Regions from separate parts of the Cryobacterium sp. TMB1-7 genome, predicted to be linked through region 1. Evidence: riboswitches for the same ligand, from Rfam matches in the RefSeq annotation. Region 1 holds a riboswitch; each other region holds the start of a gene.
The links. A riboswitch is a leader RNA that binds a small molecule or an ion and turns the genes downstream of it on or off. The one in region 1 is predicted to bind thiamine pyrophosphate.
Positions count from the first base shown of each region.

Region 2: it holds a riboswitch for thiamine pyrophosphate, as region 1 does, so the genes downstream of both, E3O60_RS11155 (hypothetical protein) here and thiM (hydroxyethylthiazole kinase) in region 1, are expected to answer to the same signal.
Region 3: it holds a riboswitch for thiamine pyrophosphate, as region 1 does, so the genes downstream of both, E3O60_RS14755 (ECF transporter S component) here and thiM (hydroxyethylthiazole kinase) in region 1, are expected to answer to the same signal.

Region 1 covers NZ_SOFZ01000023.1:8,892-12,159, reverse strand. The annotation lists gene thiE (thiamine phosphate synthase) at 1-545, opposite strand, end outside; gene thiM (hydroxyethylthiazole kinase) at 542-1,360, opposite strand; TPP riboswitch at 1,352-1,452, opposite strand; gene E3O60_RS10305 (hypothetical protein) at 1,486-1,752, opposite strand; gene E3O60_RS10300 (isocitrate lyase/phosphoenolpyruvate mutase family protein) at 1,885-2,685, shown strand; gene E3O60_RS10295 (alpha/beta fold hydrolase) at 2,723-3,268, shown strand, end outside.
Region 2 covers NZ_SOFZ01000024.1:60,430-63,697, reverse strand. The annotation lists gene E3O60_RS11160 (fructose-specific PTS transporter subunit EIIC) at 1-1,234, opposite strand, end outside; TPP riboswitch at 1,322-1,422, shown strand; gene E3O60_RS11155 (hypothetical protein) at 1,413-2,135, shown strand; gene E3O60_RS11150 (formylglycine-generating enzyme family protein) at 2,272-3,268, opposite strand, start outside.
Region 3 covers NZ_SOFZ01000029.1:350,456-353,723, forward strand. The annotation lists gene E3O60_RS14750 (ABC transporter ATP-binding protein) at 1-1,269, opposite strand, end outside; gene E3O60_RS14755 (ECF transporter S component) at 1,280-1,957, opposite strand; TPP riboswitch at 1,989-2,099, opposite strand; gene E3O60_RS14760 (hypothetical protein) at 2,182-2,508, opposite strand; gene dinB (DNA polymerase IV) at 2,518-3,268, opposite strand, start outside.

The DNA of each region.
Region 1 (3,268 bases):
CGGCGCAACGGCCAGACATCCGCGAGCCCGATGCCGCCGATCGCGACGCAGGGCAGCGCACTCGTGGCGGCCAGCGCGGCGAAGCCGGGCACCCCGAGCACGGGCGGATGGTCGGGTTTGGTGCTGGTGGCCCGGATGACGCCGACGCCCAGGTAGTCCACGGTTCCGGGGGGCAGCGCGAAGACCCTGTCGAGCTCGGCCGGGGTGTTGGCGGTGATGCCCACAATCGCGTCGGAGCCGACCCTGTCGCGCACTCTGGCCACGGCTTCGTCGCCCTGGCCCACGTGCAGGCCGTGCACGGCGGCGCCCTCGGCGAGCGCCCGCAGGTACACGTCGACCCTGTCGTTGACGACCACGGTGGCGCGGTCACCGACCGCGTCGGCCACCTGCAGCAGCAGGCGCAGCACGTCGTCGTCCGACCCGGTCTTGTCGCGCACCTGCACGGTGGTGATGCCGCCGGCGACGGCGTCGATCACGGTTCTCAGCACGCCCCTGGCAGCGCACAGGGCGGTGTCGGTGACGAGGTAGAGCGAGAGATCGCTCACGCCAGCCGCGCCCGGTCGATGATGGTGGCGCCGTCGAGGGAGTGCAGCCGGTCGAGGAAGTGCGCCGCGAAACTGCCCGGCCCGGCCGCGTCGGCGGCGGCGAGTTCGGCGGCGACGGTGTACAGCAGCGTGGCGGCGGCGGTCGCGGCGAGCGTTGCGCCGGGTTCGTCACGGTCGACGAGCGAGAGCACGGCGGCGGTCACCGCGCCGAGCGCGCATCCGCCGCCGGTGACCCGGGTGAGCAGCACGTGACCGTTGGCCACCCGGATGGTCTGCGAACCGTCGGTGATGAGGTCGACCGCGCCGGACACGGCTACGCTCGCTCCGGTGCTGCGGGCGAGCAGGGCGGCGGCGTCGGCGGCGCCCTCCGGCGAGTCGGTGGCGTCGACGCCTCGGCCGCCGGTGCCCAGCTGGGCCAGGGCGATGATCTCCGACGGGTTACCGCGGATGGCCGTGGGCCGGAAGTGCAGCAGCTCGCGAGCCAGCCCGGTGCGCACCGGCAGCACGCCGATCGCGACGGGGTCGAGCACCCAGGGGGTGCCGGCGGCGTGTGCGGCCGACGCGGCCTCGAGCATCGCACTGCGCTGCTCGGCGTGCGGGGTGCCCACGTTCACCAGCACTCCGGAGGCCACCCCGGCGAACGGTCCGGCCTCGGTGGGCACGTCCACCATCGCGGGCGCGGCTCCCAGGGCCAGCAGCACGTTGGCGGTGAAGTTGGTCACCACCGCGTTGGTGAGGCACTGTACGAGAGGTTGGCTCTCGCGCAGACGGTCGAGCAGATGGGCAGCATTCTCTGGTGTCAGACGGATGGTCATCCGGGACATCCCTTCGCTAGTACGAACTAGATCAGGTTCAACGGGTGTTTTCTCAGCCCCGGCCGTTTGGCAGGGCACCCCGTGTCACTACCGAAACCCTAGCGGCCGGATTGTTCACACCCGGACTAGTAGTCGAAATCGTCGACGGCGAACCACGGCACCGGCACCGCCGGGTCCAGAAGCGCGAGCGGATCCACCTCGAAGGTCTCCAGCACCACGCTGACGCCGGGTGACACGAGCGCCTCCACACCGACATCGCCGACGACGGGTAGCCTGACCATTCCGCCACCCTGCCGGACGGCGGCCGTGAGGGCTGCTACGAGCGCGGTCACGTCGCACGAGCTGCGCAATCGGAACAGGCGCTCGCCGACCGTGAGGGTGTGAGCCTGCATGACATCTCCCTCGGTGTAGATCTCACGCTAAGACCAAAGCGGCGACGTGTATACACGGTTGACAGCGCTGCGTCTTTGTCTTTGTCTGAAACCCTCCAGCGTTTACACCGGCGCACCCGGCACACTGGACCGATGACAACCACACTGCTGAACAAGGCCGAACTCCTCAACGCCCTGCACGTGCCCGGCACGCCACTGATCGTCACGAACGTGTGGGACGCGATCACCGCCAAGATCGTCTCCGAGACCCCGGGCGTGAAAGCCCTCGCCAGTGCCTCGCACTCGGTGTCCAACGTGCGCGGCCTGCCGGACGGCGAGGGCCTCACCGTCGACGAGGCCATCATCGCCGCCCGCATTATCACCGGAGCGACCGACCTGCCCGTCTCGGTCGACTTCGAGAAGGGCTACGCGGCGGATTCCGCGGGGGTCGCCCGCAACGTGCGCCGCCTGATCGAGGAGGCCGGGGCCGCCGGCATCAACATCGAAGACTCCGTGGGCGCCACCAAGGCGCCGCAGTTCGACATCCCCACCGCGGCCGCCCGGGTCGCCGCGGCGCGGGAGGGCGCCGAGGCGGCCGGGGTGCCGCTGGTGATCAACGCCCGCGTCGACACCCTCGCGGGCGGCGGCGAGTGGGCCGAGGCCGTTCAGCGTGCCAACGCCTATCTCGACGCCGGCGCCGACGTGATCTTCTTCCTCGGCCTGGGCGACGAAGACAAGGTCAAGCGCGCCCTCGACGAGGTGAACGGCCGCATCTCCGTGATCGGGAACCCCGGCGCCGTTCCCCTGGCCCGGCTGGCCGAACTCGGCGTCTCCAGGGTCAGCTTCGGCCCCGGTACCCTCGGCCTGGCCCTCGCCGCGTTGCAGCGCGCCGCCGCCCAGCTCACCGCGCTCGGCGATTACCCCGACGACCTCGGCTTCCCCTTCGAGCTCTAACCCGGCCTCGGCGTGGGCGGCTCGGTACGGTGGGGTCATGCCCAGCTTCGCGTCGCACGATGAGACCGTTCTGCACTACGACGTTCTGACCCCGGATGCGGCGGGCGCGCCTGAGCGCCCGCCGCTGGTCGTGCTGGCCGGCGGGCCGGCCCGGCATCCGGAGTACCTGGGCGATCTGGCCGGGCTCACCCGCCTGCGCACCCTCGTGGTGCTGCACCAGCGGGGCGTGGGGGCGTCGTCGCCATCGCCCACCGCGCCCGCCGCATCCTGGCCCGCCCTGGCCGACGACGTCGAGGCGCTCCGCCGGCACCTGGGGCTGGCCGAGATCGAGCTGCTCGGCCACTCGGCCGGCACCCGCGTCGCGCTCGCCTATGCGGCCCGCCACCCTCATCGGCTGGCGAGCCTGTGCCTGCTCACCCCGCCCGCGCAGTGGCTCGTGACCGTCCCCGACGACAGCTCGCACATCATCACGGGGCACCGCGCCGAGCCCTGGTACGCCGATTACGTCGCGCACCGGATAGCGGCGACGGCGGCGACGACCGCCTCCGACCTGAACCACCTGTTCCCCTACCTCGCCCCGATC
Region 2 (3,268 bases), on a different contig from region 1:
ACAGCGCGGCGATGCCGGCCTCGCGTTCCACCGGGGTGAAGAACCGGCGACGGATGACCGTGGCCAGCCCCATGCCCAGCGGCGGCACGGCGATGGCCGCGGCGACCATGCCCATCGGGCCCGGGTTGCCGGAGGCGATCAGCGCGGAACCGAACAGGAACGCCGTCTTGTTGATCGGGCCGCCCATGTCGAACGCGACCATCGCGCCCAGGATCAGGCCGAGCACGACGACGCTGCCGCCGTCGAGGCTGGAGAGGAAGTCGGTCATCGAGGAGAACACCCAGGCGATCGGCTGGCCGAGGGCGAGCACGAACAGTCCGCCGACGACGAGGGTGGTGATCACGGGGATGACCAGGATCGGCATGATCGGCTTGATGAAGCGGTGCACGGGGATCTTCTTGATGCCCAGCGCCACGAAGCCCACCAGGAAACCGGTGACGATGCCGCCGATGAAACCGGCACCCGATTCGGAGTTGTAGAAGGAGCCGGTCGTGGCGATCCAACCGCAGATCATGCCGGGTGCGAGCCCGGGCCGGTCGGCGATCGCGTAGGCGATGAAGCCGGAGAGGATCGGCACCATCAGGGTGAAGCCGAGCACGCCGATCTGGTTGATGGTGAACCAGAAGCTGTCCTCGGGGATCACGAGTCCCTGCGGGGTGGCCTCGCCGCCGATCGACAGCGAGATCGCGATGAGCAGCCCGCCGACGACGACGAACGGGATCATGTACGACACGCCGTTCATCAGCGCGCGGTAGATGAAACCGCCGATGTCGCGTTTCCCGGCGCTCGCCGGGGCATCCGTGGTCACGGCGGCGCGGCCGGTGGGGGCGGCGGCCAGCGCCTCGGCGATCAGCGCGGCCGGGCGGTGGATGCCGTCGGAGACGCGGGTGGAGACGATGCGCTTGCCCCCGAAGCGGGACAGGTCGATCTGGGTGTCGGCGGCGACGACGACAGCGTCGGCGCGGTCGATGTCGGCCTGACTGAAGGTGCCTTCGACTCCGACGGACCCGTGCGTCTCGACCCGGATCTCGTAGCCGAGTTCGGTGGCGGCCGCGTCGAGTTTCTCGGCAGCCATGTAGGTGTGGGCGATGCCCGTTGGGCAGGCCGTGATCGCCAGGATCAACACCGTGGGCGGCGCGATGGTGGTGTCGGTCGGGGTGTCAGGCATGGTGCGGTGTCCTTCCAGGACGACGCCGACGACCGGTGGCCCGTCGGCCATGGAGCGCGTGCTCACCCGGTGAAGAATGCAGCAGCCTGTCCAGCGTACAGTTCGGCGCCCGGTGCATTCGAGAGTCTTTCGGCCCTGCCGGCCGCTAGGGTGGGACGCGACACGGGGTGCCTCCGCCGGATGCGGACGCTGAGATCCAAACCCGTCGAACCTGACTAGTTAGCACTAGCGAAGGGATGTCGCCATGAACGTTCACGCCGCCGAATCACGCGGGGATGCCGACCCGGATCTGCGGCCGGAGCCGGGCCGCACCGAACCGTTCAGCAGGCTGCTCTGGGCCGACATCGCCGAAACCCGCACCGCCATCGATGCGTTGCCCTTCATCGCGGAACTCGGCGACGGCAGCCTGTCCGCCGGCCACTTCGCCTACTACCTGGCCCAGGATGCCCTCTACCTCGCCGCGTACTCCCGGGTGCTGGCGCAGGCGAGCGTCCTGGCGCCCACCCCCGCCGAACGGGAATTCTGGGCTACCGGCGCCGCCAACTGCATCGAGGTGGAACTCGAGCTGCACCGCACCTGGCTGACCGGCCATGACACGCGCCCGGCGCCCGGCCCGGTGACCCGGTCCTACGTCGACCACCTGGTCGCGGTCAGCGCGGCAGGCAACTATGCGGTGCTGCTGGCCGCGGTCCTGCCCTGCTACTGGCTCTACGCGGATGTCGGCGAGCGCCTGCACGCCGGCTTCACGGCGAGCCGGCGCGACGCGGCGCATCCGTACGCCGACTGGCTGGAGACCTACGCCGACGAGGGGTTCGCGGCCGCGACCCGGCAGGCAATCCTGCTCACCGACACCGCGGCGGCCACCGCGACGGCCGTCGACCGGGCGCTCATGCGCGCCGTGTTCGCGCGGTCGGCGGCCCTCGAGTTGCTCTTCTTCGACGCGCCCCGGCTGCACGCGCCGGGGTAGCAGACCACAACCATCCGCACCCGCGGATGCATGACTCCTGCGATTCCCAGCCGCCGACCGGCGATCGCCCCGGAATGACGAGGCGGTCGGCCACGCCGGCGGAATCGAGCACGAGTTGTGCTTCGGCGGCGCCGGATCAGGTCAGCGCCACGGTGCGGAAGCCCACGTTGCCGGCCGCGGAATCCGCGGTGTTGGAGGCCCGAGCGGAGTTGCGATACCGGTTGCAATAGGAGTCGTGGCAGAGGTACGAGCCGCCGCGCATCGAACGCTGCTCGCCCGTCGCCGGGCCGGCCGGATTCTCGGCGGGGGAGTGCGCGTAATAGCCCTCCGCCCACCAGTCGGCGCACCACTCCCAGACGTTGCCCACGCTCTGCCAGAGGCCGTAGCCGTTCGGCGCGAACTCCCGCACCGGGGCGGTGCTGAGCCAGCCATCGGCCAGGGTGTTCACCGCGGGAAACCGGCCCTGCCAGATGTTGCAGCGCTGCCCTTCCTCCCACTCGTCGCCCCACGGGTAGCGCCGGCCGGCCAGCCCGCCGCGCGACGCGCACTCCCACTCGGCCTCGGTCGGCAGCCGTCGCCCCGCCCAGGCGCAGTAGGCCAGCGCGTCGTTCCAGCTCACCTGCACCACCGGATGCTCGGCCAGCCCGTCGAGCGACGAACGGGGGCCGGCCGGATGCGCCCAGTCCGCGCCGCGCACCCCCAGCCACCAGGGTGTCTGCGGGGGTTGGCCGACCACGTCATCGATGTCGGCCTGCAACGCGAGGTGGAACACCGCGGAGTAGCCGAACAGCTCCGACTCGGTGCGATACCCGGTATCGGCCACGAACCGGGCGAAGGCGGCGTTGGTGACCGTCGTCGTGTCGATGGAGAAGGCATCCAGCCGCACTTCGTGCACGGGGGTCTCGCCGTCGCCGGGATTGCCCGCGCCGTCGGCGTCGCCCATGGCGAAGACCTGCGCCGGCACCAGCGCCTGGTCGAGGTGATGCCGGACGAGTGAGCCGGGAGCGGCCGGTGCCGGGGGGAGCTGGGACATGGCTGTGCCCGGGGGTGCCTCCGCATCGTCTACGCCCACGGCCAGCCGGGCCTGGCGTATCACCTCGTGTGCGGGCGCGCAGCACCCGTGCTCATCCGTC
Region 3 (3,268 bases), on a different contig from region 1:
CAGGGTGAACGGGTTGGCGTCGGCGAGACGGTCCAGCCGCAGTCTGTGCAGCAGCGCGTCCACTCGCTCAGTTTGCTCGGCCCCGCCCAGGCCGAGGGCGCGGGGGCCGATGGTGAGCTCGGCACGCACGGTCCCGGCGAGGAACTGGTGCTCGGGGTCCTGGAAGACGGTGCCGATGCGCGCCAGCAGGTCGCGGGAGCGCCATCGGTGCGGGGCCGGCCCGAGTCCCCCGGCGAGGGCATCCGTTGCGGTCAACCGCCCGCCCGCGGGGGCCAGAAGCCCGGCCAGGGTGAGCGCGAAAGTCGACTTGCCGGTGCCGTTGGGTCCGGTGAGAGCCGTGGCCGTGCCGGCGCGCAGGGCGAGGTCGAGGCCGTGTGCGACGACGACGGCCTGTTTGCGGGCGAACGGCACCCGTCCGACGGCGAGGTCATCGGCGCTGAGCAGGACTTCCGCGCCGGGACCGTCGGAGCGGGGGCGCCGGTCGGGCGTCGCGGGTGGGAACCTGGGTATCCACACTCCGGCGGCGGCGAGCCGCTCCCCTTCGGCGCTGAGCACGCTGTCGGTGGGTCCGTCGGCGAGGATGCCGCCGGCCGGGTCGAGCACCACGATGCGGTCCACGACGTGCTGCCAGACCGCGACGCGGTGCTCGATCACGATGAGGGTCGCACCCGACGCCTCCACGGAGCGCAGCACGGCGTCGCGCACCTCGACGACACCGTCAGGGTCGAGGTTGGCGGTGGGTTCGTCCAGCAGCACCAGGCCCGGGCGCATGGCGAGCACCCCGGCCAGGGCCAGGCGCTGCTTCTGGCCGCCGCTGAGCGCGCTGGTCGGGTGCCGCAGAGGCAGGTCCAGGCCCACGTCCGCGAGGGCCCGACCGACCCGGGGCCAGATTTCGGCGCGCGGAACGGCGCGGTTCTCACAGCCGAAGGCGACGTCGTCGCCCACCCTCGCAAGCACGACCTGCGAGTCCGGGTCCTGCAGCACGAGGCCCACCCGGCCGCGGGACGCGCTGGGGCGGCGGCCGTCGATGAGGAGTTCGCCGGTCTCGTCGCCGTCCTCGTCATCGCCGAGCACACCGGCGAGGGCGTGCATCAGCGTGCTCTTGCCGGCTCCGCTGGGTCCGAGCACGAGCACCCGCTCCCCCGGGCGGATGTCGAGATCGAGCCCGGAGACCGCGGGGCGGGACCGGCCGGCGTGCCGCCAGCCCCAGCCGGAGGCCGTGACCCTGGCGCCGGTCACGGCCGGGCCTCGGCGACGCGGAGCGGGCATCCGGTGCGGGTCACCGGGCAGGCTGGGTGTCGACCCGGTCGGTCGGGCCCGATTCGCGGCCGGCGGCGAACCGGCTCAGCGCGCCGGTGCGGGCGAGTCCGCGCACCGCCAGCCAGGACAGCAGCCCGGCGAGCACGGTACCGGAGACGACGGCGGAAACCAGGTAGACGATCTTGGGGCCGATGTCGAGGGCCGCGTAGCTGGTGAAGGTGGTGTCGAGCAGACCAACGGCGATGCCCGCGCCGGCGCCGGCCAGGAGGGCCACGCCCAGGCGCCAGTTGGCGTACAAGAACAGGGCCAGCACGATCTCCGCGCCCAGCCCCTCGACGACACCCCAGATCAGGGTGGAGAAGCCCCACTGGGTGCCGATGAGCATCGAGACGACGGCGGCGACGACCTCGGTGTAGACGGCCGCACCGGGCTTGCGGATGATGAGTCCGCCGAGCACCCCGGCGAACAGCCAGCCGCCGGCCAGGAGTCCTTCGAGCCCGGGGGTGAAGGCCAGGAGGGCGCTCAGCGGCGACCAGGCCAGGCCCCATGCCCAGAAGATCACGCCGCTGGCGACGCCGATGACGCTGGCCACGACGATGTCGACGACCCGCCATTTCAGCACCCGCGGTTTCCGCGACGTGGAGAGAGAGGTGGCGGACGAAGTCCTGGAAGGCTGGGTGTTGATTGACGCGTGCACTGTACGTGCCCTTTCCGTAGAGGAATACTGGGCACGGGATTGAGAAGCCTCCCTGCGCTGGCATGATCCAGATCAGGTTCGACGGTCGAAGCTGAAGTAGCTTCCTCTCAGCCCGGTTCACCGGACTCCCGTGTTCAGCTTCGAGTATAGAACTCCCCGGGCGCATCCGGGCAATGCAAGGCGTCGCGCGACAATTTCTGCGCGCGAGGATCTCGCTGCTAGTGCTAGCGCTTGAGCGCGCGGATGATGCGCGCGATGGCCTTGCCGGCGACCCAGACGAAGGGGATGCCGACGGCCAGCAGCGAAATCACATTCGGTTCGAAGCGGGCCGCTCCGCCGGACTTAACGTAAGCGCCGATCGGGATGGCCATGCCACCGCCGCCACCGCCGGCCGCCGCGGACTCGTCACCTTCGCCGCCACCGCCAAAGCCGTACTGCACCAGGGCCACCGGAACGATCGTGACGCCCTCGATCTGCACGGGGTCTCCGTAGGCCGACCTGACGCCGATGGATCGAGCGTTTTCTGCGAGCTTCAAGGCGAGATTAGTCATGGTGAGAGGCTACTCCCCCTCTCCCTGCGGCGTCCCGGCGTTCGGTGTTCCGAACGGATGGACATCACGCTTCGGAGCACTTCCGCCGCCCAGCTGCGAGGCCGGCCGCACGATCCCCCGGCCGAACCGGGCGGTGACGGTGTCCACGGCCAGTTCGGCTTCCCGCCAGTCGTCGTCATCGTCCCACAGGCCCATGCCGGCACCATCGCCGGAGCCGAGTTGCTCGGCCCGCACTCCGATCAGGCGCACCCGGATGCCGCGGGCCGCGAGCACGTCGAAGCTCGCGGTGACCTCCTCGTATATCCGCCGGCCCACGTTGGTGGGCTCGGCCAGGGTGCGCGACCGGGTCACCGTGCTGAAGTCGGCGTAGCGGAGCTTGAGCACCACAGTCCGTGCGACGAGGCCGTTGCCGCGCAGCTTGGCGGCCACCGCATCCGCTTGGCGCAGGAGTTCGCTGCGCAACCGGGCGACATCGGTGACGTCATGTTCGAAGGTCACCTCGTGGCCGACGCTTTTCTCCTCGCGTTCGAGGTTGATCGTGCGCGGGTCGATGCCCCAGGACAGATCGTGCAGTTTGTGCGCGCTGGCGACGCCGACGGCACGCTGCAGCATCTCGAGGGGGGCGTGCGCGATATCGCTCACGTGCCGCAGCCCGAGCCCGAGCAGCACCTGTTCGGTGCTGGCGCCCACCCCCCAGAGGGCGCCGACGGGCAGCGGATGCAGGAAAGCGATTGTGTCCTCCGCGGGGATCACCAGCAGC